DNA from 2 places in the Clostridium sp. 29_15 genome. Region 1 is predicted to be linked to the other one. Evidence: a T-box and tRNA genes for the amino acid it is inferred to sense, from the RefSeq annotation. Region 1 holds a T-box; the other holds one or more tRNA genes.
The links. The T-box of region 1 lies ahead of serS (serine--tRNA ligase). A T-box ahead of a tRNA ligase gene usually reads a tRNA of that ligase, here a tRNA-Ser.

Region 1 (7,300 bases):
CATTATCTATATCTACAATATGCACCTTTTCATACTCATATATTCCAGCTGCATCTAATAAATCCTTATCAACTGTAATACTTCCCACATAGTTTAATTCAGCTTGTACTACTGTTGCTCTGTGTATCTTACCCTTTAACATATTCACTTTCATTGTTTTTTCTCCCCTTGCTATAATTCATATATGAAATTATCTATTAATCTTGTTTTACCTATAAATACTGCTATTGCAACTAATATAGATTTGCTTATTTCTTTAACTTCTTCTAATGAATTACTGTCTACTATTTCTATATAATCAATTTTAGCTAATTTTTCAGATTTAATATTATTTTCTATAACTTCAATTATATTAACTGCATTTCTTTCCCCACTTTGAATTTTTTCCTTAGCTAACTTTAATGACTTATTTAAAATAGTAGCTGCTTTTCTTTCCTCTAATGATAAATAAGTATTTCTTGAACTTTTAGCTAGGCCATCCTCTTCCCTTATAATAGGACATCCTATTATTTCAATATCAATATTTAAATCTCTAACCATCCTTTTAATTACAGCTAATTGTTGTGCATCCTTTTCTCCAAAATATGCTCTATCTGGAGAAACTATATTAAATAACTTAGTTACAACAGTACATACTCCCCTAAAATGTATAGGCCTGCTTTTACCACATAACCCTTTTGTTAATCCATTCATATCTACAAATGTAGAAAAATCATTAAAATACATTTCCTCATTTTCAGGATGGAATATAAGATCAGCACCAGCCTTTTCACATACTTCACTATCTCTTTTTAAATCCCTTGGATAGCTTGCTAAATCTTCTTTTGGTCCAAATTGCATAGGATTTACAAATATACTTACAACTACTTTATCATTTTCTTCATAAGCCCTTTTTATAAGGCTTTCATGACCTTCATGTAAATATCCCATAGTTGGAACAAAGCCCACTGTTAACCCTTGCTTCTTCCATTCCTTTACTTGGTTTCTTACATCATTTATTTTTCCTACAATTCTCATTTTTTCTTCCCCTTTTAATATAACTTTTCAATTACTTCATCACTTATTTTAAAAGAATGTTCTTCTGCTGGGAAAACTCCATCTTTAACCTCTTCAATATATTTTCTAAATGCTATATTCATTTTTTCACCTAAATTTTCATATTTTTTAACAAACTTAGGTGTAAAATCGCTAAATAATCCTAACATATCTTGATAAACAAGGATTTGACCATCACAATTTACTCCTGCTCCTATTCCTATTGTTGGAATGGATAATTTTTCACTTATTATTGCTGCTAATTTAGCTGGAACACATTCTAATACAACTGCAAAAGCTCCTGCCTTTTCTATTGCTAAAGCTTCCTCAATAAGTTTTTTAGCTGCTTCTTCATCCTTTCCTTGAACTTTAAATCCACCAAATGCATTAACTGATTGTGGCGTTAATCCAATATGCCCCATAACAGGTATTGATGCTTTTACTATTGCTTCTATTTTGTCACAAACTTCAATTCCACCTTCTAATTTAACTGCTTGTGCTCGTCCTTCTTTAATTAGTCTTCCTGCATTAACTACAGCATCATAAACGCATGTCTGATAAGACATAAAAGGCATATCTGCAATCACTAAAGTATTTTTAGCACCTCTAGTTACTGCACTAGTATGATGTATCATATCTTCCATTGTAACTGATAAGGTATCTTCATATCCTAAACAAACCATTCCTAAAGAATCCCCTACTAAAATTCCATTTATCTCTGCTTCATCAATTATTTTTGCTGTTGAATAATCATATGCCGTAAGCATAGAAAGTTTCTCATTTTTTTGTTTAGCTTCTTTAAAAGTAACTACTGTATTTTTCATAATCATTCTCCCAAATATTCTTCTAAATTTTTATAATCCCTATTTAAGTTTTTTACTTTTGCTATTTTTAATATATTTCTTGATAATAATCTATATAATTCCTTATCCTCTTCTCTCAAAACATTTAAATGATTAATAACAGTAACTAAATCACCTCTTTCTACTGGTCCTGTTAAGCTATCAATAACCCCTTTCTCCTTAATGTTCTTTAAATTAAATTCTATTAATGGATAAAGTGCTTTCATAGCTGTTTCTTTTGTAAATCCACAATCTTCAAGATAATTAATTGCATTGTTAATTAACCCTAATATAAGATTGCTAACTGTTACTGATGCAGCATGATAAAGTGATTTATTTTCCTTTGAAATAATCGCTACATCATTTCCTAAACTAGAAAAAAGATGCTTAAAATATTCAATATGTTTATTGTGTCCTTCAATTGTAATAAATGCTTGAGATAAATTTTTGTAAGAATTATATTTGTCTGAAATAGCAAACATTGGGTGAATAGAATAACCATAGGCACCATGATTATTTATATTTGAAAAGATTTCTGAAGAAATAGAGCCACTACAATGACATATCAATTTATCTTTGATTGATAACCTATTAATTTTATTCCAAACTCCTCGTATTTCACTATCAGGTGTTGTAATAAATATAGCATCACTATCTTCAATTAGCATTTCTAAGTTGTCATATTTTTTGGTACCTGTAAAGATTGCAGCTTCTTTAGCTGAATGCTTGCTCTTACTATAGTACCCATTTAAGTCTATATTATTTTCTTTTAGATATTTTCCTAAGGAAAAACCAACCTTTCCTGATCCAATAAATCCAAATTTCATAATTATCACCCCCTAAAAGAGCATGATAGTAATTAGTCTCATTCAAAATTGATATGAGCTATTTCTTTTAATCTTTAAATTTTCAAATATATAAGGTGCGGTTTAATTAAAATACCACCCGTATTAAATCTATCATATTTCTAAAATTTGTCAATATTTATTGTATGATACTTAATTTCTATTTTATTAAATATAAAATCCACTGGTATAACTAACTTTAATTTCTTTTATGCATAAAAAAGGGGGCTGTCGCACTAAAGCTTTTATACACAATATATTGTTTTAAAAAATAAAAATTAAACAATATATTGTAGTATTTATTCTTAATGCTACATCCCTCTTTATATTACTTTTATTATCTTATTACTTCTTTTCCACCCATGTAAGGTCTTAATGCTTCTGGAATATTTATTGATCCATCTTCATTTAAGTTATTTTCTAAAAATGAAATTAACATTCTTGGTGGAGCAACAACTGTGTTATTTAAAGTATGTGCAAAGTACTTTCCTTTTTCTCCATTTACACGAATCTTCAATCTTCTAGCTTGTGCATCACCTAAATTAGAACAACTTCCAACTTCAAAGTATTTCTTTTGTCTTGGAGACCATGCTTCTACATCTATAGATTTAACCTTAAGATCTGCTAAATCTCCTGAACAACATTCTAATGTTCTAACTGGGATATCTAATGAACGGAATAAATCTACTGTATTCTTCCATAACTTATCAAACCATTCTTTACTTTCTTCAGGCTTACAAACAACTATCATTTCTTGTTTTTCGAATTGATGAATTCTATAAACTCCTCTTTCTTCAATTCCATGAGCACCCTTTTCTTTTCTGAAACATGGTGAATAACTAGTTAAAGTTTGAGGAAGATTTTCTTCTTTTATTATAGTATCAATGAACTTACCAATCATAGAATGTTCACTAGTTCCTATTAAATATAAATCTTCACCTTCTATTTTATACATCATTGATTCCATTTCAGCAAAGCTCATAACACCTGTAACAACTTCGCTACGAATCATAAATGGAGGTATACAATATGTAAATCCTCTATCAATCATGAAATCTCTTGCATAAGAAAGTATTCCTGATTGTAATCTAGCAATATCTCCCATTAAATAATAAAATCCATTACCAGCTACTTTTCTAGCACTATCTAAATCTATACCATTTAATTTTTCCATTATTTCTGTGTGATAAGGTATTTCAAATTCTGGAACTACTGGTTCACCAAACTTTTCAACTTCTACATTTTCACTATCATCTTTTCCTATTGGAACACTTGGATCTATGATGTTAGGAAGAACTAACATAATTTTTCTTATTTTTTCTTGAAGTTCAGTTTCTTTAATTTCTAATTCTGCAAGAGCAGTAGCTTGAGCATTAACTTTATTCTTTAGTTCTTCAGCCTCTTCTCTTTTTCCTTGAGCCATTAATGCTCCAATTTGTTTTGAAAGTGTCTTTCTGTTTGATCTTAAAGCATCAGCTTCTTGTTGTGCTTTTCTATTTTCAACATCTAATGCGATTACTTCATCAACTAAAGGAAGCTTTTGATCTTGAAACTTATTTTTAATGTTTTCTTTAACTATCTCTGGATTTTCTCTTACAAATTTTAAATCTAGCATAATATCCTCCATATTTATAATAAATTTTTTAATAAAAAAAGAGCCTTATAATCCCTATAAAGGGACGAAAGACTCCGTGTTACCACCCTAATTGATAATAAGTAACTTATTATCCACTCATATATTTTAACGACAATGCCGTACTGCTCATCACAGTCCCTCCAAGGTGGATTCATAAAATAATCATATTAGTTCTCACCATCCACTAACTCTCTGAAATTACTTATTTTATTACTAGCCTTTTCAACGGTTTAATTTAATATATTATTATCTTTAATATATTATAATAATATATGTTCTGTCAATATATTTCCATATATTGACTTTATTTTGATAAAATATCTTTTGTACAAATTATATCTAAGCCTGTATTCAATATATTTTTACATATTATACTTCCCTTTTTAATAGGAACACTTACATAAAGCCTACTGATGACTTTTGATAACTGTATCCATTTGCTTTTTTCTACTTCTGCACTACTTTTCACTGGAATAACCTTATATCTTTCACTACCTTTTACCCTGACTACTGAAGTGAATATCTCTTTATTATCCATACTTTCCCCTTCTATATATCTTTAAACTCTTTTATTCTACTATATATTATTTTTGAATTTTTTGAATCATCTACTATATCAGTTATCTTTTTATCTAATTCTCTTGCTAATATGCTTATTATCTTTTCATTGCAATATGAACCATGACAATTACCAAAACCTGCACCAGTTCTTCTTTTTACACCTTTTACAGTTCTAGCACCCAAAGGTCTTCTGATACAATCCACAATTTCACCTTCACTTACATTGTTGCAGTTGCATATTATCTTTCCATATCTTCCATCAACCTTAATAGCTTCATTTAATTCTTCTCTATCCATTTGTCTTAATCTATAAAAATCTCTTCTTTTATCAATGAAATTTTTCTTTAATGTACAATTTAAATTATTAGTAAGAGTATCACATATCATCTTTGCTAAAGCTGGTGCTAATGTTATCTTACCATAATGAGTTCCTATTATACTTATATATCCTTTATCTATCTCACTATCATCTACAACTATTGAATCCTTATCATAGCTCTCTCTAAATAAATTATTTATAATACTCTTATTTAAGTCCTTCAGCATTACTCCAACATAGCTTAGATTATCTTCTAAACTAGTTTTTTCACTACTTTTTACACCAATTAAAGAACCTCCATTAATAACTGGTGTAGAAACAACAAAAGTATCCTTATCAAAGGTCTGTGTTACAACATTATTTAATTTATTTTTATATTTATCATCAACTAATATATATGACATATTCTTAAAGCTATCTTCTTCCGCTTCAGAAATCTTTTCTTTGACAACACCTTTTTCATTTATATATATTTCATCTGCAATAGTATTTATAACTACTTTACAAGTGAATTTATTTCTATTGGTAGCTACTCTAAATCCCTTATTTATTTTTTCTATATTTAAAACTTCTTCTTCTAATCTAAAGTTAACACCATTTTCTGATGCTACTTCTGCATAAGCAATAGCCAAATCATATGGTGCTACAATTGCAACATTTTTTGAGTATAGTCCTTTTTTTATATCAGTATTTATATTAGGCTCTATCTTTTTAACTTCATCACCATTAATTAGGCATATATCATCAATACCTCTCTTAACAGCTCTATCATACATTTCTTTTAGCTTAAGTACGCCATTATCATCATTTACTACTCTCAATGCTCCAATTCTTTTAAAAGGAACATTAAATCTACTACATAAATTCTCTAATAAAGTGTTTCCAATATACTCTAGGCCTGACATAACATTATTAGATGTCTCTGATCCATCATAAACTATAGCAGTATTAACAAAAGATATATCATCTGCTATATCATATTCCTTTTCTATTACTGCTATATTTAAATTATATTTGGATAATTCATATGCTGCAGCACAACCTATGATTCCTCCTCCTAATACTAAAACATCATAATCCATATTTTAATTTCCCCTATTCTATAAAATAAATCCCTTTTCACTTAATTCACTCTTTATAAGTTCCATATTTTCTTCTGAATCTGCTGATATGGTATGAAGGTGGACTCCATTAGTTAATGCTGATAGTGGTTTTGCATCTATTTTTTCAAAATAGCCTGTAAATTTATTTAAATCATTAAGATTCTTTATTTTTAATATACCTCTTATTTCTCCATATAAAGGATGTTCAACAATTACATCTTCTATTATTCCACCATACTTTACAATTATCTCTAATTCATTTTCCATTTCATCTTCAGTATGATTTACTGCTATAACTGACTTTACTCTATTATCTAAATTATCATTTATCATATATCCATCAGGCGTTGCTATAATATTTTTACCTGCTGCCCTTAAGATTGCTATATCTTTTACTATTACTTGCCTCGTAACATTAAAATATATTGCTAATTCAGAGCCTTTTATAGCCTTCTTTTCTTTAACTAGATTCCTTATTATTTCCTCTCTTCTTTCGTTAGCTGTCATTGCTCCACCTCAAAACTAGTTCTTATTATCACTTTCTCTTATTATATCTAGCAATTTATTATTACCAGAAAATTTATCATTATGATGAAATTCTATTGCTTCTAAAAATTCCTTATCATATTTATTATATTCTTTTAATAATGTTGCTCCCTTTTCTCCATGATTATAATAGATATCTATATTTTTTATATTATCTAATCTTCGTAACTTTCCATTAGTTATCTTATTTAAAATAACTAATATAGATTTTTCAAATATATTTAAACTATGTTCTCCTTTACCTATATCATGAAGTAATGAAATCTTCCCAATTATTTTATCATCTATTTTAATATTTTTTTCTTTTGATATATTTATTGCATCTTTACATACCCTTATACTATGATGCTTCTCATTATGTTTTAATTTATTAAATAATTCTTTTTCTTTAGAGTCTAAAAATTTATCTACAT
Region 2 (23,313 bases), on a different contig from region 1:
TATCTCAAGTATTACCATTCATTTTTATGCTTGGAATTACAATGATTGCAGCACCAGGAGTTCCAGGAGGTGGCGTAATGGCAGCACTTGGATTATTAGAAACAATGTTTGGCTTTGGTAGTATAGAAAAATCTATAATGATAGCTCTTCACGCAGCACAAGATAGCTTGGGAACAGCTACTAATATAACTGGTGATGGAGCAATTGCTATAATTGTAGATTATCTTATAAATAAGAAAAGTAATGAAAGTAAAGTAGAGTTAGAGTCAATTTAAATTCATTTTAAACAATATTTTAGTGAAAATAATGATATAATTAATGGTAACTATTATTGATTAATTTGATGAATGGAGGGCTAGATATGTTTACTAAAGAAGAACTTTTAGTAATTGAAGATGCATTAAATATTGCAGATGAAAAATATATTAAGCTTATGGAAGAAAGTAAGAATAATAAAAATAAGCTTGTAGCATATAACAGAAAACAAAAAAAACTATGGTTAGTTCAAAATAAATTAAAGAAGCTTTTACAAGAAAAATAATAAAAACATCCAGAGAGAAAGATTCTAATCTTACTTTCTGGATGTTTTTTTAATATATATATTTATCATAATCCACCTAATAAATTCAATATATACCATTATATATTAAAGTTTCGAAATATTTAATAAAATATTGAAAAAAATTAAGAAAATATAGCTTTAAAATAAATTTACAAAAATTTAAAAGTATAATAAGATTTATAATAGTAATTAGTATGAGGAGGAATTTATGATAAAAAATAAAAAGAAAAATCTTTTAATTTTAGTTGCTATAATATTAATTATAGGAAGTGTAGTGATTATAAAAGAAAAAAATAGCAAGAATAAATATAATTCTATTAAAGCAGAAAAGCAAGAGAGCACAGGTGAGGAAGTAAGTGAGGCTCCTAGTTCTGTAAGTAATGAAGAAGGCAATTTGGAAACAGTAGAGGAAGGAGTAAATGAGAAAGCAGATACAACGGAGGTAAAGTATATAAACATTGCACCAGAAGAAGTGAGAATTCCAATTTTAATGTATCATTCTATATGCGCTGATTATCCTGATAATAGTTTGATGGTAGCACCTGAACTCTTTAATGAACAAATGGCTTGGCTTAATGATAATGGATTTACTACAATGTCTTTAGAAGAGGTATACGAAGCTTTTGAAACAGGTAAGGTACCAGTAAAGCCTGTAGCTATAACTTTTGATGATGGTTATGCTGATAATTATACAGAGGCATATCCTATATTAAAAGAGTACGGTATGAAGGCAACATTTTTTATAATAACCAATAATACAGACAAAGATGGTTACTATATGAGTACAGATATGTTAAAAGAAATGAAGGAACATGGAATGGAAATTGAAAATCATACAGCATATCATTTTGAATTAGGTGGAGCCTCACTTGCGGATCAAAAGATGACTATAGAAGATGGAAAAGAATTTCTTAAGGAGAATATTGGAGTAGATAGTAAGTTTTTATGCTATCCAGCAGGTAAGTATGATGATACCACTGTGAGTTTAGATGCACAACTTGGTATTAAGGCAGCGGTAACCACTGAATATGGTTTTGCTAGTATAAATGATGGTTTATATACCTTAAAGAGGGTGAGAATATCACCGATGTCTATGGATAGTTTTAGCAGTATTTTTTCTCCATTTACAGAATAAAAATCATGTGCCATAATTAATTTAATATATTTAGAAATAATAATATTAGATAATAGCTGGCTATTTTTAGTGAAATAATAGATATTTTATTAGGATAACAGTTATGGAGGTAACTATATGGCAAAATATAATAGCACAAATAATGACTTATTAAGAGATTCAAAGAGAAATACAACACCTAAAATATATGGTCTTTTATGTGATTTAGTAAATGATGAAAGGGAAGATTTGGCAGAATTAGTATTAAAGATTGATTATCTTATAGCTTATGCTAGTAATGCAGCAAAAGGCAAAGATTTTCAAGAGGCTAAAGAAACTGTATCTAAAGCTAAGGAAAGAATAAAAATGCTTAAGAGAGAAAATGTAGATGTTTCTCATTTAGAATATTTATTAGAAGGTGTAGAAAAAAAGATAAAGAAGTAAAAATTTCTTTATCTTTTTTTATAAAAATTATTTTCTTTTTCTGCTTTTGTTAGCAACTTCTACATTTACTTTTCTCTTGTTAATTTTCTTTCCAGAGCATTTTTCAAGTATTTGTTTATGAATGCTGTAATCAACATTTACAAATGTGAAGTTTTCTAATATATCTATATCTCTTATTTGACGTCCGCCGACCTTAGCATTATCTTTGATATAGTTTAATAATAATTTTATTGTTAATCCATCTCTCTTACCAGCTGAGAAGAATAATCTAACATCTTCTTTCTTAGGAGAAGCTATTTCGTTGTTTTTGTAATCAAATGATAATTTATTTTTAAATTGGTTTTGTATTAATGATGCAATTACATCTGTTGCATTAAACTTTTCTGTAAGCTCTTCTGCAATCTTTGTAAATCTTGAAGTATCAGTATTGTCTTCAATTATTGTACTTACTTCTTCTAAAAGTATAGCAAATTTGTTATTGTAAATTTCTTCAACTGTAGGTACAGATTTTTTTACTATATTACTCTTAGTTACTTTTTTAATTTGATTTAAGAAACCAAATTCTCTTGGTGAAATTATGCTGTAAGCAGTACCAGTTCTTCCTGCTCTACCAGTTCTACCAATTCTATGAACATAAGATTCAATGTCTTGTGGTAATTCATAGTTAAATACATGAGTTACGCCATCAACGTCTATTCCTCTAGCAGCAACATCTGTTGCAACTAAGAATTTTAATGATCCGTTCTTAAATTTAGCTAAAGTCTTCATTCTTTGAATTTGAGACATATCTCCGTGCATTCCTTCAACCATATATCCTCTGCTTTGCATAGATGAAACTAAATCATCAACACCTTTTTTTGTTTTACAGAAGATGATACCAGCAGATGGATTATCGAAATCTATTAATCTGCATAAAGTTTCAAACCTTTCACTATTATTAACTTCAAAAAAGTTTTGAGTAATTGTTGAGCCAGTCAATTCTTTTCTAGCAATAGCAATATGTACAGAATCTTCTTTTAAATATTTCTTAGTTAATTTTTTGATTTGAGAAGGCATTGTTGCTGAGAATAAAAGAGTTTGTCTTTCTTCAGGAATACTCTTCATTATTTCTTCCATATCATCAATGAATCCCATGTTTAACATTTCATCAGCTTCATCTAATACTAAGAATTCAACTGAATCTAAAGGTAAAGTACCTCTTCTTATATGGTCTAAAACTCTTCCTGGAGTTCCTACAACTATGTTAGCTTTCTTTATGTCTCTTATTTGGTTGTGTATTGGTGCACCACCGTATACAGCAACTACGTTTAATTTTTCATATTTTGCAAGCTTAACTAATTCATCGTGAACTTGTATAGCTAATTCTCTTGTTGGTGCTAAGATAATTGAACTTATTGCCTTTCTATTAGTTATGTTGTTTAGCATTGGAAGTCCAAAAGCAGCTGTTTTTCCAGTACCTGTCTGAGCTTGGCCAATGATATCTTGCCCGTTTAAAGCTACTGGAATAGCTTCGGCTTGGATATCTGATGGAGTAGTAAAGCCTAAATCTGTTATAGCTTTTAATAATCCCTCTTTCAATCCTAAGTCATTAAATGTTAATTTTGTCATATAGTATCCTCTTTCTTTTCAATATATTTTTATTTATAAATTTTAATCTACTAATTAAAATAATTATTCAGCACAACTATTTTTATAACTTATCTTAGTATATAGTAAAACAATAATTTATGCACTAAGTATTTATTGTAAAAATTAAAAAATACTAAAACTTAGTAAATAAAAATGAGTTTATTTGCATAAAAATAAAAAAAATAAGTGTTTATATAGTTGACAAGTAGGAGAAAATAGTTCAAAATATCAAATTGAAAATAGTAATTATGAGACAGTATGAAATTAGTGTATATTGTGTTATTTTATCAATAGAGCAGATGGGCGGCTTAAATACTACCCATTTGCTCTATTTTTTTAAAAGAAAATTGTGAAAGGTGAGAAAAAATGGGAAAAATTTTAGAAGATAAGGTATTTTTAAAAGCAATGCTTACATTGGCAATTCCTATTGCATTACAAAATTTAATAACAACGTCATTAAATCTAGTGGACAACCTCATGATTGGTAAATTAGGAGAAACTCCTATAGCAGCAGTAGGATTAGCAAATCAATATTTCTTTATATTTACTTTATGTATAATGGGTATAAATGCAGGAGCCAATATATTTATGGCTCAGTTTTGGGGTAAGAAAAATGTTAAAGACATAAAGAAGATGTTAGGAATTGATATTACTATTGGATTTATTGCAACAATGATATTTGGTTTGGCAGCCTTTATTTTTCCTCATAAAATAATGGGAATATTATCAAATGATATTGAAGTAATACAGTTAGGTTCACAATATTTAAGGATTGTAGCTATAAGTACAATATTTGTTAACTTAAGTCAATGTCTTTCTTCAGCACTAAGAAGTACAGGACAGCCATCTATACCTATGTATGCTAGTTTAATAGGTGTTTTATGTAATGCAGTATTAAACTGGGTATTTATATTTGGTAATCTTGGAGCACCAAAAATGGGGGTGGCAGGAGCAGCTTTAGCAACGACCATTGCCAGAATAATAGAATTTATATATATTCTTGGTAATGTTTATATAGGTAAGAATATAGTAGCAGCAAAGGTAAGAGAATTATTTGATTTTAGTTTTAAAGATATAAAAGGTTATTTTAAGGTTTCAACTTCTGTAATTTTAAATGAGCTTGTATGGTCGCTAGGTATGACAGCTTATACAGTATCATATTCATTTATTGGCACAAGAGCTGTAGCTACAATGCAAATAGCAAATACGTTAAATAATATGTTTATGGTTATTTGTACAGGCTTAGGTGCAGCAGCAGCCATAATTATAGGAAATAAAATTGGAGCAGAAGAAGAGGAAGTAGCTATAGATTATTCTAAAAGGATTAGTATTCTTGCACCGATTGCAGGGTTTATTTTAGGAATAATAATATGGATAGCAGCACCATTAATAGTGAAACCTTTTGATGTAAGTGCAGAAGCATGTACAGATACTATTAGAGTATTAAGAATAATGGCAATTTTTTCAGCTTTAAGATTCTTTAATACAGTATTGATAATAGGTGTATTTAGAGGTGGCGGAGATACTTTATATACAATGCTAGTACAACTTGGTACAGTTTGGTTTTATGCAGTACCAATAGCCTTTTTTGCAGCTATAGTATTAAAGATGCCAGTGGAAGTTGTATTTTTCCTAATCTGTTCTGAGGAACTTGTTAAAGTATCATTTAGTATTTCTAGATTGAAGTCATGTAAGTGGATTAAAAATGTTATAAACTAAAAAATCTGTATAAGGGAATTTATAATTTTCCTTATACAGATTTTTTTATTGTTCAGGTAGCTTACTAGCTACAATTTCTTGAATTTTTGCTGGTAGCTCTTCTAATTCTTCCTTAGATAAGCCATTAGTTTCAACCATTTTATGTATATAGAAATCTACAGTGCCTTTTTTTATCCATGATCCATTACCATGTTCCATGATCTTGTATGAACCATTAATAGTGATAGGTATTATAGGACACTTTGATTTTGTGGCAAGTTTAAAGCTTCCTGCTTTAAATTCTGCCATCTTAGTACCTTTACTTCTAGTTCCTTCTGGGAAGATAACCATTGAAAATCCCGCTTTTAAGTTTTTTATACCTTTAATAATAGCTTCCCCAGATTTTCTTATGCTTAATCTATCCATAAATACACAATGCATAGCATTCATCCAGCCTGTAACTAGAGGGATTTTTTCTACTTCAATTTTTGATATAAAGCCTATTAAATTAGGAATTGAAGTTAAATATATTGGTATATCAAAGTTTCCTTGATGATTTCCTACAAATAGTACAGTTTTGTCTTTTGGAAGATTTTCTAATCCATGTACATTTACATTTACTCCTGCAACTTTAAGTAATGAATTTGCCCATATACGAGTACATTTATTAGTTAGATTATTGCTTTCTTCCATTCGTCCTTTTTTAGCTAAATATTTAACTCTTAGAAGGAAGGGAATACTTATAATTAAACTTAAGAAAAACCATATAAACCAAATAATCGTTCTTATCATAATAATTCACTCCTATTATATTAGTACATTTTTCAGTATACTATAAATTTATTATGTATTCAAAAGATGTGCGTAGAAAGAGCATAAGCAAAGTTAGGAGTTTTTCATATATTATCAATGAAGATAATTTAATAGAGGGTATGAATTTGAGTGATTTTAATAAAGAAAAATTGAACATTGTCTTTGCTGATGATATAGATAATGATGGAGCAATAATACCTAGAAGATATACTTTAACTCATAGTGATGAAACAGGAGAATTGTTTTTAAGTATAGGAAAATATTATGATTATAGCAAGGTAAGTGAATTAAGAGATGAAGTCTTAGGATGCTGGAGTTGTGATGAGAATAACTTATATTATTTAAGATTGGAAGTGCTTTTAGATACTTGTGGTGATGAAGAAAAAATAGCCATAAGAAATAAAATTTTTAGAAATGAATTACCAATGGTGATTAAAGCAATAATATATGGTGATAGGGAGTTTTTTTTAATTCATAAGGAGTTATATGGAAGTAAGGTAATTATTAAATTTAAATCTAGTAATAAGACTTATAATGCTGTAGAACATTGGGGATATGTAAAAGATTATAAGGTAAAAGAAGCTTATGAATGTAGGTATTATAATGACAAGAATAAGGATATCATGAGTAATACTGTTGAAAAAAAGGCTAGTAGCCAAGAAAATATCAGTATGGAAAAATTCCAACCTATAGATATGGAAGAAAACTTAGTTAGTTATCCAACACCATTTGCACCTAGAATGAAGTATACAATTCCAGTTAATCCACAAATTAATCTACAAAATAGATGTTCAATCATTGAAGGAGCTTTAATGGATATGCTTTTTCCTTATATAGAAAATCAGGTGTTTTTAACTTTTGGTAAAAATACTCCTTTTTGCTTAAGGCAAGGAAGAATTTTAAATGCAAGGGTTATATCTAGCTATGGACCATGTAGGCAGCAATATGAAATAGTAGTGGGAATAAAAGCAGGAAGAGTACCTACACCATATGATAATCTCATAATAACATTTTTAATTAACAATAATAGAGTTACTGTAAAATCATCAAAAAATCCTAGATTTGAATAATAGAAGAAATTGACATAACAAAAAAGTTATAATAAAATAGTTATTGTAGTGGATATGCTCCTATAGTTAAATGGATAGAACAATCCCCTCCTAAGGGATAGATACAGGTTCGATTCCTGTTGGGAGTACCACTTTTTTTATTGAAAATTGATAATGGGTAATTGATAATTATTTATGTAGGAACTTCTTTGGGAAGCTCCTTTTTTAATGATAAAATTCAGCCCTAAAGCTGAATTTTATCATTAATTATTAATTTTTAACTATTTAGCTCTCTTTTCTAGTAAGTCTTTCCCCTTTTCAAGTCCTAAAAGAATAGCTCCACCAATAATGAAATATATAAAGCTAAATGTGCTTAATGTCATAGCTGGTTTAGCTACTTCTAAAGTTGTAGGTCCCATAAATACTGCGTATAGAGAACCTATCATAAGTCCTAAAATTAAATAAATCATTTGTGATCTATGTCTCTTTAACTCAATTTTTATTATTTTAATTGTTGAAACTATACCTGTTATAACTCCAAGTCCAAATATAACTAGTACAGGTACGTATTCAAAATTAAAAGTAAGAAATTCTTTTATTGCATTTATTATTCCTGTATAAAGACCAAAGATTAATAGTAATGTAGAACCTGATATACCAGGAAGAACCATAGCTGATATTGCTATCATTCCAGCCACAAAAACAAAAATCCCAAGTCCTATAGATAATCCGCTTATTGAAAGGTTTAATCCACCTTCAGAGCCAGCGGCAGGGTTAAAATAAGTTATAAGTGCAACAATTGCCACACCAATAATAGTAAAGATTATATTTTTATACTGTCCAACTATTGAATCTTTCTCTTGTTTAATTATCATTGGTATTGCTACAATGATAAGTCCTGTAAATAATGAACTTATGGCATAAATGTGATCATTAAAAATAGATGATAAGAATACTACAGAAAGTCCTAGTCCTATTATCCATCCAAAGCCAAGTTTAATTAAAAATATTAAAGCTTTTTTCTTTTCTTCCCATGGATCTTTAGAAACTAAAGTATTTAGAGAGTTTATGAAATCATCATAAAAACCTAATATGAAAGCTATAGTACCACCTGACACTCCAGGAACACTATCTGCTAAGGACATACAGAAGCCTCTAATAAAATTAAGAATAATCATAATTCACCTCAAATTGTAAAAAATTAAAATAAAAAGGAATAAAGTTCCCTTTAATTAAATATTATAATTGTATTGCCATAAATATAAAAGTTAAAAATTTTTAACAATATAAATAATTGTTAAAGTTTTCTTAAACAGCAATATTGTAAATTTTATGTTTATTTATTATGGTAAAATATACAATGAAAATTTAAGTTATGATATAATTAAATAAAAATTGATTAAAACATAGGAGTGTGATTTGATTTTGGACACCGGTGTTCAGATAACGATACTTATAATTCTACTTTTTCTATCAGCATTTTTCTCAATGTCAGAGACAGCTTTGATGTCTTTAAGCAAGATAAGAGTAAGACATATGGTGGAAGAAGGAGTTAAGGGAGCTAAGTTAGTTGAAAGGCTAATAGAAGACCCCAACAAATTATTAGGAGCAATATTAATAGGAAATAATATAGTAAATATAGGAGCATCATCTTTGGCAACATCAATTGCAGTAGCTAAATGGGGCGAAGGTGGAGTTGGAATAGTTACATTAGGACTAACAGTAATAGTATTAATTTTTGGAGAGATAACACCAAAATCAATAGCAAAGCAAAAGTCTGAAAGTGTATCACTTGCTGTAAGTAAATTTATTAATATAATTGTTAAGCTATTAAAGCCTTTCATTATATTATTTACAGGAGTTTCTTCAATATTTATTAGATTATTAGGTGGAGATCCTAAAGCTAATGAGCCATTTATAACTGAAGAGGAAATTAAAACCATGGTTGGTGTAAGTGAAGAAGAAGGAGTTCTAGAAGATGTTGAAAAAGAAATGATTTTCAATGTTTTTGACTTTGCAGACGCTCAGGTAAAAGATGTTATGGTTCAAAGAGTAGACATAATAGCAGTAGATTTAGAAGCAAGCTATGATGAAGTGCTAGATGTGATTAAAAAAGAGCAATTTTCTAGAATACCAGTATATAATCAAACTATTGATGATATAGTGGGAATATTAAATGTAAAAGACTTAATTATGGCAGAGCAGAATAAAGAAAAGTTTAAGGTTTCTGATTACATGCGAGAACCAAATTATACTTTTGAATTTAAAAAGATTGCTGAATTATTTAAAGAAATGAAGAAAACGAGAAATCATATAGCTGTAGTCTTAGATGAATATGGTGGAACTGTTGGTATTGTCACTATAGAAGATTTAATTGAAGAAGTATTTGGCGATATAGAAGACGAATATGATGATGAAAATAAGGAAATTGAAGTTATCAAAGAAGATGAATATATTGTTGATGGAAGTGCTAAGCTTGATGTTGTCAGTGAACTTATAGGAGTAAATATGGAATCGGAGGAATTTGATTCTGTAGGAGGGTTAATTATTGGGGAATTAGGAAGGTTCCCTGAGCAAGATGAAGAAATAGTTTTAAATAATATTAAGTTTAAAGTAGAAGAAATAGACAAAAATAGAGTTAAAAAAGTAAGGATTTTTACTTGATAAACATTGGGGCTGTTGCATTTTTGCAACGGCCTCAATGTTTATTAAAAATGTAGAATGAAAAATTTAAAATTATGTTTGAAAGACTTTCAGAAATTTTTTTAAAAATATATTTTTAATTCTTAAATTTTACATTTTTAATTTATAAAGGAGGTGTTTTTTTGGATTATATGGAGATAGCCTTAGGTGAGGCTAGAAAGGCACTAAATAAGGGAGAAGTGCCTGTGGGGGCAGTGATTGTAAAAGATAATGAAATAATAGCTGTAGCTCATAATTTAAAGGAAACTAATAAAAATGCTATGGCTCATGCAGAAATGATAGCTATTGATATGGCCAGTAAGGTTATAGGTGATTGGAGGCTTAATGGATGTGAGATGTATGTAACTTTAGAGCCTTGTGCCATGTGTACATCAGCAATTGCTCATGCAAGGATATCAAAGTTATATATAGGAAGTTTTAATAGGGATATGGGTGCTTGTGGTAGTATATTAAACCTTTTAGATTATAAAATGTTTAATACAGAAGTGAATGTTAATTGGAACTATGATGAAGAATGTAGTAAAATATTAACAGAATTCTTTAATAATAAAAGAAAAATAAAATAGGTGGTGAGGAAATGAATCCAGTAGCTTTTGAAATTTTTGGATTACAGATCAGATGGTATGGGATAATTATTGCAGGAGGAGTATTAGCTGCATTTTTATTATCAAGTGTACTAGCAAAGAAAAAGGGAGTGTCATTTGATGATATAGTTGATGCATTCATATGGGCTTTTCCGATAGCAATAGTAGGTGCAAGGGCATATTATGTAGCATTTGAGTTTAAAAACTTTGATTCATTTGCAGATATGATTAATATCAGGACTGGTGGATTAGCTATACATGGTGGTCTTATAGCAGGAATAATTACAGCGTATATAGTATTAAGGATTAAAAAGGTTAATTTTTGGGAATACATAGATGTTGTTATACCGGCAGTTGCATTAGCACAAGGAATAGGAAGATGGGGTAATTTCATGAATCATGAAGCCCATGGTGGTGCTGTTTCATCAGATTTTATAAGTAGATTCCCTGAATTTATACAAAAAGGAATGTTGATAAATGGATCATATTATCATCCGACTTTCTTATATGAATCTGTTTTTGATGTATTAATATGTTTAATATTAATTTACATCCTATTTAAAAAGAAAAAACAGCATGGAATTGTTTTAGGAGCTTATTTGATCCTCTATTCTTCTGCTAGATTCTTTATTGAAGGGCTTAGAACGGATAGTTTAATGTTTATGGGCCTTAGAATAGCCCAAGTTATAAGTATAGTGGGAATAATTTTAGGGGCAATTATAATATTTATATCTATTAAGAAAGCCAAAAGTAATAATATATAATATTTAACTTTTTTTTAACCTCTGGAGGAATAAGTAGATTTTATCTTTAAAATCTACTTATTCCTCTATTTTTTTATAGTTTTAATAATAAAAAAACAAAAAGTAAAAAGAATATTTTACTTTTTAACAGAAAAATTAATAAAAAGTCGCTTTTTGACTAAAATATGGAATATAATAACAAAAATCATTAATAAAATTAATAGTAAAAAATTAAAAAATAAAAATGTAAATAAAATAATTTACTTTTTAAAAGGGTATGGTATACTTAATTTTGCGCTGAAAAAGCAATTTTTAAGTGTGGGAAAGGATGCAGAAAGATGGATTATGGTGAAATTTTATCTTCAGGAAAGAAAATAAAGAGAATAAGAAAAGAACTTGGGCTTAAACAGCATGAAATTACTAAGGGAGAAGTTACCCGTAATTTAATAAGCATTATTGAAAATGACAAGGCAGCTTTAACTGAAAAGGTAGCTAAAGTAATAGCTGATAATATTAATATGGCTTGTAGTGAGCAAAATATAGATTATCATGTAAGTGCCAAATACCTTTTAGAAAGTGAAGAGTATCAGGCTGAAAGAGTTGTGGATAAGTATTTAGAAAACTTGGCTGTGGATAACTTGCAGATAGTAGATGAAATTGAAGAGTTCTTAATTATTTATGACCTTACTGATAAAAAAATAAGTATATATGAAAAGATTGGTGATCTTTATAATGATATAAAGGACTATTATAAAAGTTATACATATTATATAAAGGCTTTTGAAAGCATTAAAAAAGATAAGATTGATGATAGGGCAGCTATTTTAATTTTAAAGTTAATTAATTGTTGCAAAGTTAATGATAAATTCAAGGAAGCTTTAGAATTTTGTAAGCTACCACTAAAAAATGAAACTTTTATTTCTATGGACATAAAGTTAGAGCTTTTATTAAATAAGGCAGAAATACTTATGTTACTTAAGGAATATGATTATTCCTTAGATGAAATTGAAAGCATTGAAGAATTTACTGAAGAATTTACTGAAGAATATTTATTTGATTTAAATATATTGAAGGGACAATGTTACAGAGAAAATAAGTACTATAGGGATGCTTTAGAGGTTTATAGGAGTCTTAAAGTAAAAATTGAAAACTTAGATAAAAATAAGATTCTTTACATAAATATAAAAATAATAGCAATATACATTTTGCTTAGAGATAATAGGAATATTAGAAAGTATATTGATGAATCTCTAATGCTCATAAGTTCTAAGAGAGGATTATATAAGGAAGAGAAGGGAGCAGATATTTTTTCTGGTTTAGCTAAAGGTTTTAAATTTATTAATGAAGATGAGAAGGCTGCAGAGTATTATAATCATGCTATTTATAGTGCAAAAAGAAATAAGCAGTATACAATACTCCTTGATTCACTAGAAAATTTATTTGAAATTTATGAAAAGAAGAAAGATATTGATGAAATAGACAATATAAAGAATGAACTTTTAGAATTAATATCTACTAAGGCTCTAAATAATGAAAATAAAATGATATTTAAAGTCATAGGATTTTATAATGTTATGGATGATAAAGAGAGTATTGAAGGAATTGTTAGCTTTATTTTAAATCATCAATAAATTTCAGAAGAAAAATCAAGAAAATCTTTCTATTGAACAACTAAAAGAATTATGTTAGAATGTAAAAGTATAAAAAGTAAATATAATTTTATAGAGCTTTTTATACTTTATATTTTATCAGTATAAATATTATGGAGAGATGTCCGAGTGGCCGAAGGAGCACGCCTGGAACGCGTGTATAGGGGAAACTCTATCGTGGGTTCAAATCCCACTTTCTCCGCCAATGCCGTGCTAGATGGGGAGTCAGCGGTGCCCTGTAACCTGCAATCCGCTATAGCAGGATTGAATTCCTCACCTAGGCTTTAATCTATATGGTCTGCCCCTTTGCAAGTGATGTTGAGGGTTGGGTCCCATGCGACGTAAGACTGTGAACCTCGTCAGGTCCGGAAGGAAGCAGCGATAAGCAGCCCCTGCGTGTGACATGGATAAATCTTGCCTGAGTCAACTACAAAGGTAACGCATATAGATTTCTGTCAAAGTGAGGTGCACGGTTCTACATATACCTTTCTTTTTGGAAAGAAAGGATTTTTTAATGTTTAGAACTTTTTAGTTATAAGTTTAAAAACTTATAAATTTTGTGTGACTAGCAGCATCATATGTTGTTTATTAAATAGTCAATTAATTTTGGTTACTCTTCAATAGGATTAACAATATAGGACAAAGAACAATAGGACAGAAAAATAGGGAAGCTTCATCTGAACTTATGAAGTCTTCCCTACTTTTCTATCTTTTTTTAAGTTTAAGCTTTTTTTATATAATTAATAAATTTATACTGTAATCCATCTTTAGCGTTAGTTAAGATATGTGAAGAATAATCCACAGCCCAATTTTCTAAATCAATCTGTGGAAAACTTGTATCACCTGAGAAATCTTTTAGTACTTCCGTTAAATATATCTTATCTGCATGTGGTAAAAATTCTTTATAAATTTCTCCACCGCCAATTATAAAAGCTTCCACAGGGGAATTTTTATAATTGTTGATAATTTGGTCAGCGTTGTGGATAACTTCTACATTTTCATTATCCACAGAAAAATTCTTATCTCTAGTCAAAATTATATGCTTTCTATTAGGAAGCACTCCAGGAAGTGATTCAAAAGTTTTTCTACCCATAATTATGGTATTGCCGCTTGTTATTTCTTTAAATCTTTTTAAATCGTCAGAAATATGCCATAAAAGTTTGTTATTTCCGCCAATTATATTATTTTGAGCTTTGGCTACTATAATGGAAATCATTTTTACACCTCCTCTTTATTTTACTATATTCCTAAATCAAATTTTAATTGAGGCTTAACTGGGTCGTAATCTATAAGTTCAAAATCATCAAGAGTGAAATCATAGAAATTAGTCTTGCCTTCTTTAAGTATTAATTTTGGTTGTTTTTCACTAGGTGTTCTAGAAAGAAGCTCTTTAGCTTGATCAATATGTCTGTCATAAATATGTAAGTTATCTACAACATGCATAAATACACCTGGCTTTAAGCCTACATGTCTAGCTACCATCATCAGTAAGGCTACATACTGCATTTTATTTACATGTCCAGCTACAAGATAATCTGACGACCTTTGGTGTAATGTCATATCAAGATATTCGCCTCTGGCAGACCAAACAGTTAGAAATGCACATGGATGAAGCCCGGCAGTTTCTTCGAAGTCAGCATATTGATAAAGATCAATGATGTGTCTCCTTGTGTATGGTTCATTAGTAAGCCCATCTAATAACTTATTCATTAAGTCATATTTTTTTACTGTAGCACCATATCTTTGGCCAATGGTATTTGTGTTATCCACTTCCCAGTCTCGCCACCACATGATATTATGTTTTTCTTCCAAAACAGATAAATCATTGCTTTGATCTTGATATATCCATAATATTTCCTTTATAGCAGATTTTATAGCTATAGGTCTAAGAGTTGTAATAGGAAATTCACCTTTGCTAATATCATATTTTTCTACTATTTGATTAACGTAGATTGTATGAGCAGGTGTTCCATCCTTATAAATAGGTCTGATTTTATGTCCAACAGTACTTGTTCCATTATTTAAAATGTCTTGTATGTTTTCAATAAAAATCTTATCAGCTTTTGATACATAATTTGTTGTCATATGCTCACCTCAAAAATATTAAATTATAAAATTTAAGTATAACATTCTTTTAAAAATTTGAAAATTTCAGTAGTATTTTTTAGTAGAATATTGCCTAAAATTATAGATAATATAGTAAACTGTTTGAGATAAAAGGAATTATTTATTTTCACAAAAACTAGTGTATAATAATAATTAAAGTTTATAAAAAAAGAGAGGTAAGAGATTTGGCATATACTGCTTTATATAGAGAATGGAGACCAAGTACATTTTATGATGTAGTAGGTCAGGAACATATAACAACTACATTAAAAAATCAAATACTTAATAATAGAATAGCCCATGCTTATCTTTTCTGTGGAACGAGAGGTACTGGTAAAACATCTACAGCAAAAGTTTTTGCTAAAGCATTAAACTGTTTGAATTTGCAAGATGGAGAGCCATGCAATGAATGTGAAATGTGTAAAAAGATAAATAACGGACTTGCTATTGATGTAACAGAGCTAGATGCTGCTTCAAACAATGGTATAGATAAAATCAGAGATATTATTGATGATGTTAAATATCCTCCGCAAGAAGCACGCTTCAAGGTATATATAATGGATGAAGTTCATATGCTTTCAGTAGGAGCTGTAAATGCATTTTTAAAAACTTTAGAGGAGCCACCTGCAAATGTAATATTTATTTTAGCTACAACAGATCCTCAAAAGTTACCTATTACCATTCTTTCAAGATGTCAGAGGTTTGATTTTAAGAGAATTAATAAAAATGATATAACTGCAAGACTTAGAAAGATAGTTACTGAAAAGGGAGTTATGGCCGATGATAAGAGTTTAAATCTTATTGCTAGAGTTTCAGATGGAGCTATGAGAGATTCTTTAAGTATATTAGATCAAGCAATATCTATGGGGAACGGAGCTGTAGAGTATTCATCTGTTGTTTCTATGTTAGGACTTGTAACTAATGAATATCTTTTTACTTTAACTAATAATGTTATAGAAAGAAATATTGAAAAATGTATTTCAACTATTGAAGAAATAATTACTTCAGGTAAGGATGCTTATTTATTTATTAAGGACCTTATTGAACACTATAGAAATCTTTTAATGGCAAAAGTAACTAATAATGCAGAAGAAGTTCTTGATATGTCAGAAGAGAATATTGCTCTTATTAAGGAGCAGTCAGCAAGACTAAGAGCAGAAGAAATAATGAGATGTATACGAATATTACAAGAAGCAGAAGGTAATGCTAAGGTTAGTAAGCAGGCTAGGCTTTATTTAGAACTTTCCATAATAAAAATGTGCAAAATTGAGTATGATACGTCAAGTGAAGTTATTTTAACTAGGCTTAATAGATTAGAAGAAAATTTAAAGAACGGAAATATAGCTGTAGCTGTTAAGGAAGGAGTTATGGCTGAAGCTACTAGTATGAAAAAAGCAGCAACACGTGCAAGTAAAGCTACTAAATCTGTAAATACAGAATCATCTGCCATTGGAAATGCTAGTTCTAGGTTGACTATCAATGAAGTGCAAAGAGCTTGGAAGGATGTATTAGAAAGGTTCAAAGCTAAAAGAGCAATGATTATTTATGCATCTATATTAATGGGAAGGCCCATTTCATGCAGTAATGGTATTATAACAGTTGAATTTGATGAAGATTATAAGCTTAGTGCAGATAGATTAAATAAGGCAGAAAATAAAGTAGTAGTAAATGAAGTATTTTCTGAAGTATTTCAAGAAAAATTAAATGTACAGTTTGTATCTAAAGAAAAAAACAGCAATGAGCAAAATGCAGAAGATGTTTTGATGAATGCCTTTGGTGAAGGATTAGTAGATATACTTGATGAATAATGGTAAAAAAATAAGATAAATACTTTATTCTAGTAAAAACTATAAAAATACTTTATAATATGAATAGACTTTTTATTTAAGAGGAGGATTTTTTATGGCAAGAGGAGGATTTCCAGGCGGCTTCGGCGGAGGAAACATGAATAACTTAATGAAGCAAGCACAAAAGCTTCAAAAGGAAATGGAAGAAATGCAAAAAAACTTAGAAAACAGCGAATATGAAGCTTCAGTAGGTGGCGGAGCTGTTGTCGTAAAAGTTAGCGGTAAAAAAGAAGTAACATCAATTAAAATAAAAGAAGAAGTTGTAGATTCAGATGATGTTGAAATGTTAGAAGATTTAGTTCTTAGTGCTGTAAATGAAGCATTAAAGAAAGCGGAAGAAGCTAGTTCAAATCAAATGGGAAAATTAACAGGCGGATTAAACATACCTGGATTATTTTAAATTTATTAAAGGGCATGCAAGGAGACTTGCGTGCCTTAAAAATTATGAATGGAAGGATGAATTAAATGGATTTTTATCCAGTTGCTATAGAAAAGCTAATTGAAGAATTTGCAAAATTGCCTAGTATAGGAAAAAAGACAGCTCAAAGATTGACATTACATATATTAAATCTTCCAGAAGATGAAGTGAAGGAATTTGCCACAGCTTTAGTTAGGGCTAGAGGTACAATAAAATACTGTTCTATATGTGGAAACTTTACTGAAACGGATCCTTGTCCAATATGTAGCAATCCAAGTAGAGATAAGAGCGTAATATGTGTTGTGGAACAACCTAAAGATATTATGACTATGGAAAAAGTTAAAGAATTTAATGGAACATATCATGTACTGCACGGTAATCTTTCTCCAATGCAGGGAAGAGGGCCTCAAGATATAAAGATAAGAGAACTTGTGGCAAGGATGAATGCTGATGTAAAAGAAGTTATTATTGCTACAAATCCTAATGTTGAAGGAGAAGCTACAGCAATGTATATTTCTAGAATACTTAGACCTCTTGAAGTTAAGGTAACGAGAATTGCTTCAGGGCTTCCTGTTGGAGGAGATTTAGAGTATGCTGATGAAGTTACTTTATCTAAAGCATTAGAAGGAAGAAAAGAAATATAAAATGAAGACTTTCTGAATAAAATTTAAATATATGGAAATAAATAGAATAAATATTTTTAATTTCTATTTAAATTTTAGGAGGGAGTTATGAATAAGGGCAAAATTTTAAATTTTATACTGGCAAGGTATGAATATGAGGATACTTTAGATGATGAGCTTTTAGAGTCTATTAGGGAAACAATAGAAGAAATGCAAATAGCCCAATGTATGTTCAATTATGTAAATGACCCTAAATTAATTGAAGCTGCCATATATAGAGAAGATGCAGCAAAGAAAAAATTTGAATATCTTTTATCGCTAGCTAAAGAGAAGCAAATGAATAAAAAGATAGATATGTAATGAATTTTTTTAAATTATGTAGCATAATAATAAGTACTATATAGGGGGAGAAAGAGGGGAAAGTTAAATGATAAGTTTAGATATGATGGTATATGCATTAATTGGATTGGCATTATTGTTCTTAATAATAAAATTACTTAAATGGCCATTAAAGATATTAATTAATGGTATTTTAGGAATTATATTATTATATATATCAAATATAGTGGGAAGTTATATAGGGTTTGTGCTACCTATTAATGCAATATCAGCACTTGTAGCAGGTTTTTTAGGCATACCAGGAATAATATTTTTAATATTATTTCAATTTTTTGTATAATTTAATGATTGTTAAAAAAACAGGAAGGGAGCCTTTTTAGGTTCCCTTATAAGTTAAAACAGATATGAATTAAAGAAATAAGTTGTTAATGAATGAAAACTCTATATATTAAGTAATTTATGCACAAGGTAAAAAAGTGATACAAAAAATTTAGGTGTAAGCACTACATCCGCTTACACCTGTTTAATATGTGGATAATTTAACTTAAAAGCAAAGAAATTATCTACAATAATAACTTGCCCATTATTTATAAAAATATGCACAATTAATGTTATAATTTAAGAAGAAAAGTAAGTTAATATATAATTGTAGGATATTATGTAATATGAGGTGATAAAGATGCCAGCAGGCAATGGAGTAAATTGTTTATACTGCCCAGAAAGAGAAGTAGGTAGATGTGAAGGTAATGATACAGGATGTTTATGTTTTAAATGTCCAAGACATTTAGGACAATGCAGATGTGTGAAGTATTGTAGGGAAACAGAGTCAGTTTTAATTTTTGATGAGAGATAACAAAATATTTTTAATGTTTTAAAGGGTTCAGAAGATAATCTGAATCTTTTTTGTTTGCAGAAGAGAATATATTATTTTTTTATTAATATCATAAATATAACTTTATGAATAATATAACAAGATAAGAGTAAATAAATATAAAGTATAGCACTAATACTAAAATTAATATAATAGTAACAGGCTATAGCAGTAAATAAGAATATAATGGGGGAATTTCATGCATAAGAAATTATTTATTCCTGGGCCAGTGGAGGTTAGACAAGAGGTTTTAGAAAAGATGTCAACACCTATGATTGGGCACAGAAGCAAAGAAGCATCAGAATTACAGAGACACATAAGTGATAATTTAAGAAAGTTATTTTATACACAAAGTGATATATTACTTTCTACATCATCAGGTAGTGGTCTTATGGAAGGGGCAATAAGATCATGTACAGCAAAGAGAGCAGCAGTATTTTCTGTGGGGGCATTTGGTAAACGGTGGTATAAGATGGCCATAAGTAATAATGTTCCTGCAGATATCTTTGAATTTGAAATGGGGAAGGCAGTAAAGGTAGACAAGGTTAAAGAGGTTTTAAATACAGGAAAGTATGATTTAGTAGCAGTAACTCATAATGAAACATCAACAGGAATAATGAATCCTATCAAAGAAATAGGTGAAGTTATAAAAAATTATCCAGAGGTAGTTTTTATTGTAGACACAGTAAGTTCTGCTGGTGGTACAAAAATAGAAGTTGATAATTGTGGAATAGATGTATGTTTGACATCATCACAAAAGGCTTTAGGTCTTCCACCGGGATTATCAGTATGTACTTTTTCAGAAAAAGCAAAAAATAGGGCTGAAAATGTTAAAAATAGGGGCTTTTATTTAGATTTGCTTGCTTTATATAAATATTTAAAGAAGAAAAATTATCAATATCCTTCAACACCATCTTTATCACATATGTTTGCCCTTGATTATCAGCTTAATTATATATTAAATGTTGAAGGATTAGAAAATAGATTTAAAAGGCATATAGAAATGGCTGATATAGTTAGGAATTGGGGCAGAAAGTATTTTGAACTATTTCCTGAAGAGGGTTATTTGTCTAATACATTAACTACTATTAAGAATACTAGAGGAATAAGCGTATCAGATCTTAATAAAGAATTAGCAAAACGAGGTTTTCAAATTTCTAATGGATATGGAGATTTAAAAGAAAAGACATTTAGAATAGCTCATATGGCAGATATCACTGTAGATGAAGTGAAGGAGCTCTTAGATAATATCAATGACATCCTAGATTTAAAATAATTTATTATTCATAATTAATATATTGGGGGGATTTTACCTTGAAGGTATTGGCCAATGATGGTCTTGAAATAAGTGCAATAAATGAAATAAAGAAAAATGGTATATATATAGAAACAAACCATCTTGATAAAGAGGAATTGATTGAGAATATAAAGAATTATGATGTGCTAGTAGTAAGATCTAACACTAAGGTTACCAGTGATGTTTTAGAGGCAGGAGCAAAAGGAAATTTAAAATTAGTGATTAGGGCAGGAGTAGGAATTGATAATATAGATTTAGATTATGCTAAAAAAGTAGGAATTAAAGTTAGTAATACTCCTGATGCTAGTTCAGATTCAGTGGCAGAATTAGCTTTAGGGCATATGTTTTCTGTTGCTAGGTATATAGCAGTAGCAAATTATACAATGAGAAATGGACAGTGGAATAAGAAGCAGTACAAAGGTAGTGAAATAGCTGGTAAGATTCTTGGAATAATAGGTATGGGGCGCATAGGGAAAGCTTTGGCAGGAAAAGCAGAAGCTTTAGGTATGAAGATAATATATGCAGATGTTTTAGGAAAGCAAGATAATCTAGCTTATGAATTTATGGATTTAGATAATCTTTTAAAGGTTAGCGATTATGTATCATTACATGTTCCATATGATAAGGATAAAGGAGCTTTAATAAGCAGTAGAGAAATATCAATGATGAAGGAGGGTGCAGTTATAATTAATTGTGCTAGAGGAAAGGTGGTAGATGAAGAGGCGTTATTAGAGGGATTGAATTCAGGAAAATTAGCAGGAGCAGGGATAGATGTATTTGAACAGGAGCCTAGTAAAAATACAGAATTAATTAATCATGAACGTGTAAGCGTAACACCTCATATAGGAGCTTCTACCAAAGAGGCTCAAGAAAGAATTGGAAAAGAAGTAGCAGCTATAGTAATTAATTTTAATAAGTAATTTTTAACATAAGGGAGGTATTAAATGTGGCAATTATTAGACCTTTCAAAGCATACAGACCAGTTAAAGAATATGTAAAAGATATTGCAGCTTTGCCTTATGATGTTATGAGTAGCAAGGAAGCCAGAGAGATTGTAAAGAATAATAAATATTCCTTTCTCCGTGTTGATAGGGCAGAAGTAAATCTAGCTGAAAGTGTAGGTGAATATGATAAAGTTGTATATGATACAGCTAATCAAGTGTTAGAAAATATGATAGAAAAGGGGCTATATATACAAGAAAAAACACCTGCTATTTATATTTATCAGCAAATAATGGATGGAAGAGGGCAAAAAGGAATAGTGTGTTGTACATCAGTTGATGATTATATTAACAATATTATCAAAAAGCATGAAAGGACAAGATTACTTAAAGAAATAGATAGAGTTAATCATGTAGATATATGTAATGCTAATACAGGGCCTATATTCCTTACTTATAGGAATAATGATGAAATATCATCAATAGTAGAAGAGTGGAGTAAGAAGGTGCCTGTTTATGATTTTATATCAGAAGATGGTAATGGACATAGGGTGTGGATAATAGATGATAATATAATAATAGAAAAATTAGTTAAATTATTTAAGAGTATAAAATACTTATATATTGCCGATGGGCATCATAGATCAGCTTCAGCTGTAAAAGTTGCTTTAAATAGAAGAAAGCAATTAGGTAAGTATACAGGAGATGAAGAATTTAATTATTTTTTATCTATAATATATCCTGATACAGAGCTTAAAGTGTTTGATTATAATAGGACAGTTAAGGATTTAAATGGGCTTAGTGAAGAAGAGTTTTTTAGCAAGGTTAAAGAATCGTTTTATCTGTCTAAATCAGAAGGTAATAAGCCAGTAACTCCGAAGAATAAACATGAATTTGGTATGTATATGAATAAGCAATGGTTTATTTTAAGAGCAAAGGATGGCTCTTTTGATGAAAATAATTCTATAGATAGTTTAGACGTATCAATACTTCAAAATAATCTCTTGAATCCTATACTAGGAATAAGTGACCCAACAAAATCAGAGAGAATAGAGTTTATTGGAGGCATAAGAGGTCTTAAGGAGTTAGAAAATAGGGCAGATACTGATATGAAAGTGAGTTTTTCTATGTATGCAACCACTATAGATGATATTATGAATGTTGCAGATAATGGTAAAACAATGCCACCTAAGTCTACTTGGTTTGAACCTAAGCCAAGAAGTGGTATATTCATTCATAAATTTTAGTAATAAATAAAAGGAACGGTAATAATAAACAACTGTTCCTTTTATATTTATATTATAGGCTTGTAACCATTTCTTTTAATATAGCAGTTGAATGTTTAACAGCTATAGGTGTGAATTTTTCAAAGTCCATATGTGCTCCGTTATTTGCATTGTCAGATATTGATCTGATTACAACGAAAGGAATAGAGTTTAAGTAACATACATGGGCAATACTTGCACCCTCCATTTCACATGATAAAGCACCAAATTCTTTTTCTAACCATTGGATTTTTTCAAGAGAAGCAACAAACATATCTCCAGAAACAATTCTTCCTGAGAAGGTATTGAAATCTCCAGCTTTATCACAAGCAGATTTAGCTACTTCTATTAAGCGTTCATCACATTTAAAATCAAATGTATCTAATCTTGGAATTTGTCCCATAGGATCACCAAAGGCAGTAGTATCCATATCATATTGGACTAAATTAGTAGCAATTACTACATCACCAGGATATATTTCTTTACCAATACCTCCAGCAACACCTACATTAATTATATGTGTTACTTCGTATTCACTAATAAGAAGCTGAGTACATATAGCAGCATTAACCTTACCTATTCCACATACAACAGCAACTACGTCTTTACCCCATAATT

Region 2: it has a tRNA-Ser gene. The T-box ahead of serS (serine--tRNA ligase) is inferred to sense a tRNA for this amino acid. The anticodon was not compared.

Annotation. Positions count from the first base shown of each region.
Region 1 is NZ_MNRT01000002.1:273-7,572, reverse strand. Features, by position in the region: gene panD (aspartate 1-decarboxylase) at 1-154, opposite strand, end outside; gene panC (pantoate--beta-alanine ligase) at 172-1,017, opposite strand; gene panB (3-methyl-2-oxobutanoate hydroxymethyltransferase) at 1,032-1,859, opposite strand; gene BHW04_RS00220 (Rossmann-like and DUF2520 domain-containing protein) at 1,862-2,704, opposite strand; gene serS (serine--tRNA ligase) at 3,060-4,337, opposite strand; T-box leader at 4,395-4,593, opposite strand; gene BHW04_RS00210 (DUF1667 domain-containing protein) at 4,663-4,896, opposite strand; gene BHW04_RS00205 (NAD(P)/FAD-dependent oxidoreductase) at 4,908-6,320, opposite strand; gene BHW04_RS00200 (transcription repressor NadR) at 6,339-6,848, opposite strand; gene BHW04_RS00195 (HDIG domain-containing metalloprotein) at 6,864-7,300, opposite strand, start outside.
Region 2 is NZ_MNRT01000025.1:3,295-26,607, reverse strand. Features, by position in the region: gene BHW04_RS05450 (dicarboxylate/amino acid:cation symporter) at 1-275, shown strand, start outside; gene BHW04_RS05445 (hypothetical protein) at 362-541, shown strand; gene BHW04_RS05440 (polysaccharide deacetylase family protein) at 771-1,697, shown strand; gene BHW04_RS05435 (hypothetical protein) at 1,815-2,120, shown strand; gene BHW04_RS05430 (DEAD/DEAH box helicase) at 2,148-3,728, opposite strand; gene BHW04_RS05425 (MATE family efflux transporter) at 4,116-5,468, shown strand; gene BHW04_RS05420 (lysophospholipid acyltransferase family protein) at 5,514-6,239, opposite strand; gene BHW04_RS05415 (staygreen family protein) at 6,386-7,330, shown strand; tRNA gene BHW04_RS05410 (tRNA-Arg) at 7,387-7,461, shown strand; gene BHW04_RS05405 (DUF368 domain-containing protein) at 7,591-8,487, opposite strand; gene BHW04_RS05400 (HlyC/CorC family transporter) at 8,735-9,973, shown strand; gene BHW04_RS05395 (nucleoside deaminase) at 10,135-10,578, shown strand; gene lgt (prolipoprotein diacylglyceryl transferase) at 10,590-11,360, shown strand; gene BHW04_RS05385 (helix-turn-helix domain-containing protein) at 11,678-12,970, shown strand; tRNA gene BHW04_RS05380 (tRNA-Ser) at 13,104-13,193, shown strand; RNA gene ffs (signal recognition particle sRNA large type) at 13,197-13,461, shown strand; gene BHW04_RS05370 (dihydrofolate reductase) at 13,710-14,204, opposite strand; gene BHW04_RS05365 (thymidylate synthase) at 14,228-15,073, opposite strand; gene dnaX (DNA polymerase III subunit gamma/tau) at 15,280-16,902, shown strand; gene BHW04_RS05355 (YbaB/EbfC family nucleoid-associated protein) at 16,997-17,341, shown strand; gene recR (recombination mediator RecR) at 17,407-18,003, shown strand; gene BHW04_RS05345 (DUF2508 family protein) at 18,091-18,342, shown strand; gene BHW04_RS05340 (pro-sigmaK processing inhibitor BofA family protein) at 18,413-18,661, shown strand; gene BHW04_RS05335 (hypothetical protein) at 19,001-19,174, shown strand; gene BHW04_RS05330 (pyridoxal-phosphate-dependent aminotransferase family protein) at 19,392-20,468, shown strand; gene BHW04_RS05325 (D-2-hydroxyacid dehydrogenase) at 20,507-21,409, shown strand; gene BHW04_RS05320 (DUF1015 domain-containing protein) at 21,436-22,677, shown strand; gene BHW04_RS05315 (5'-methylthioadenosine/adenosylhomocysteine nucleosidase) at 22,730-23,313, opposite strand, start outside.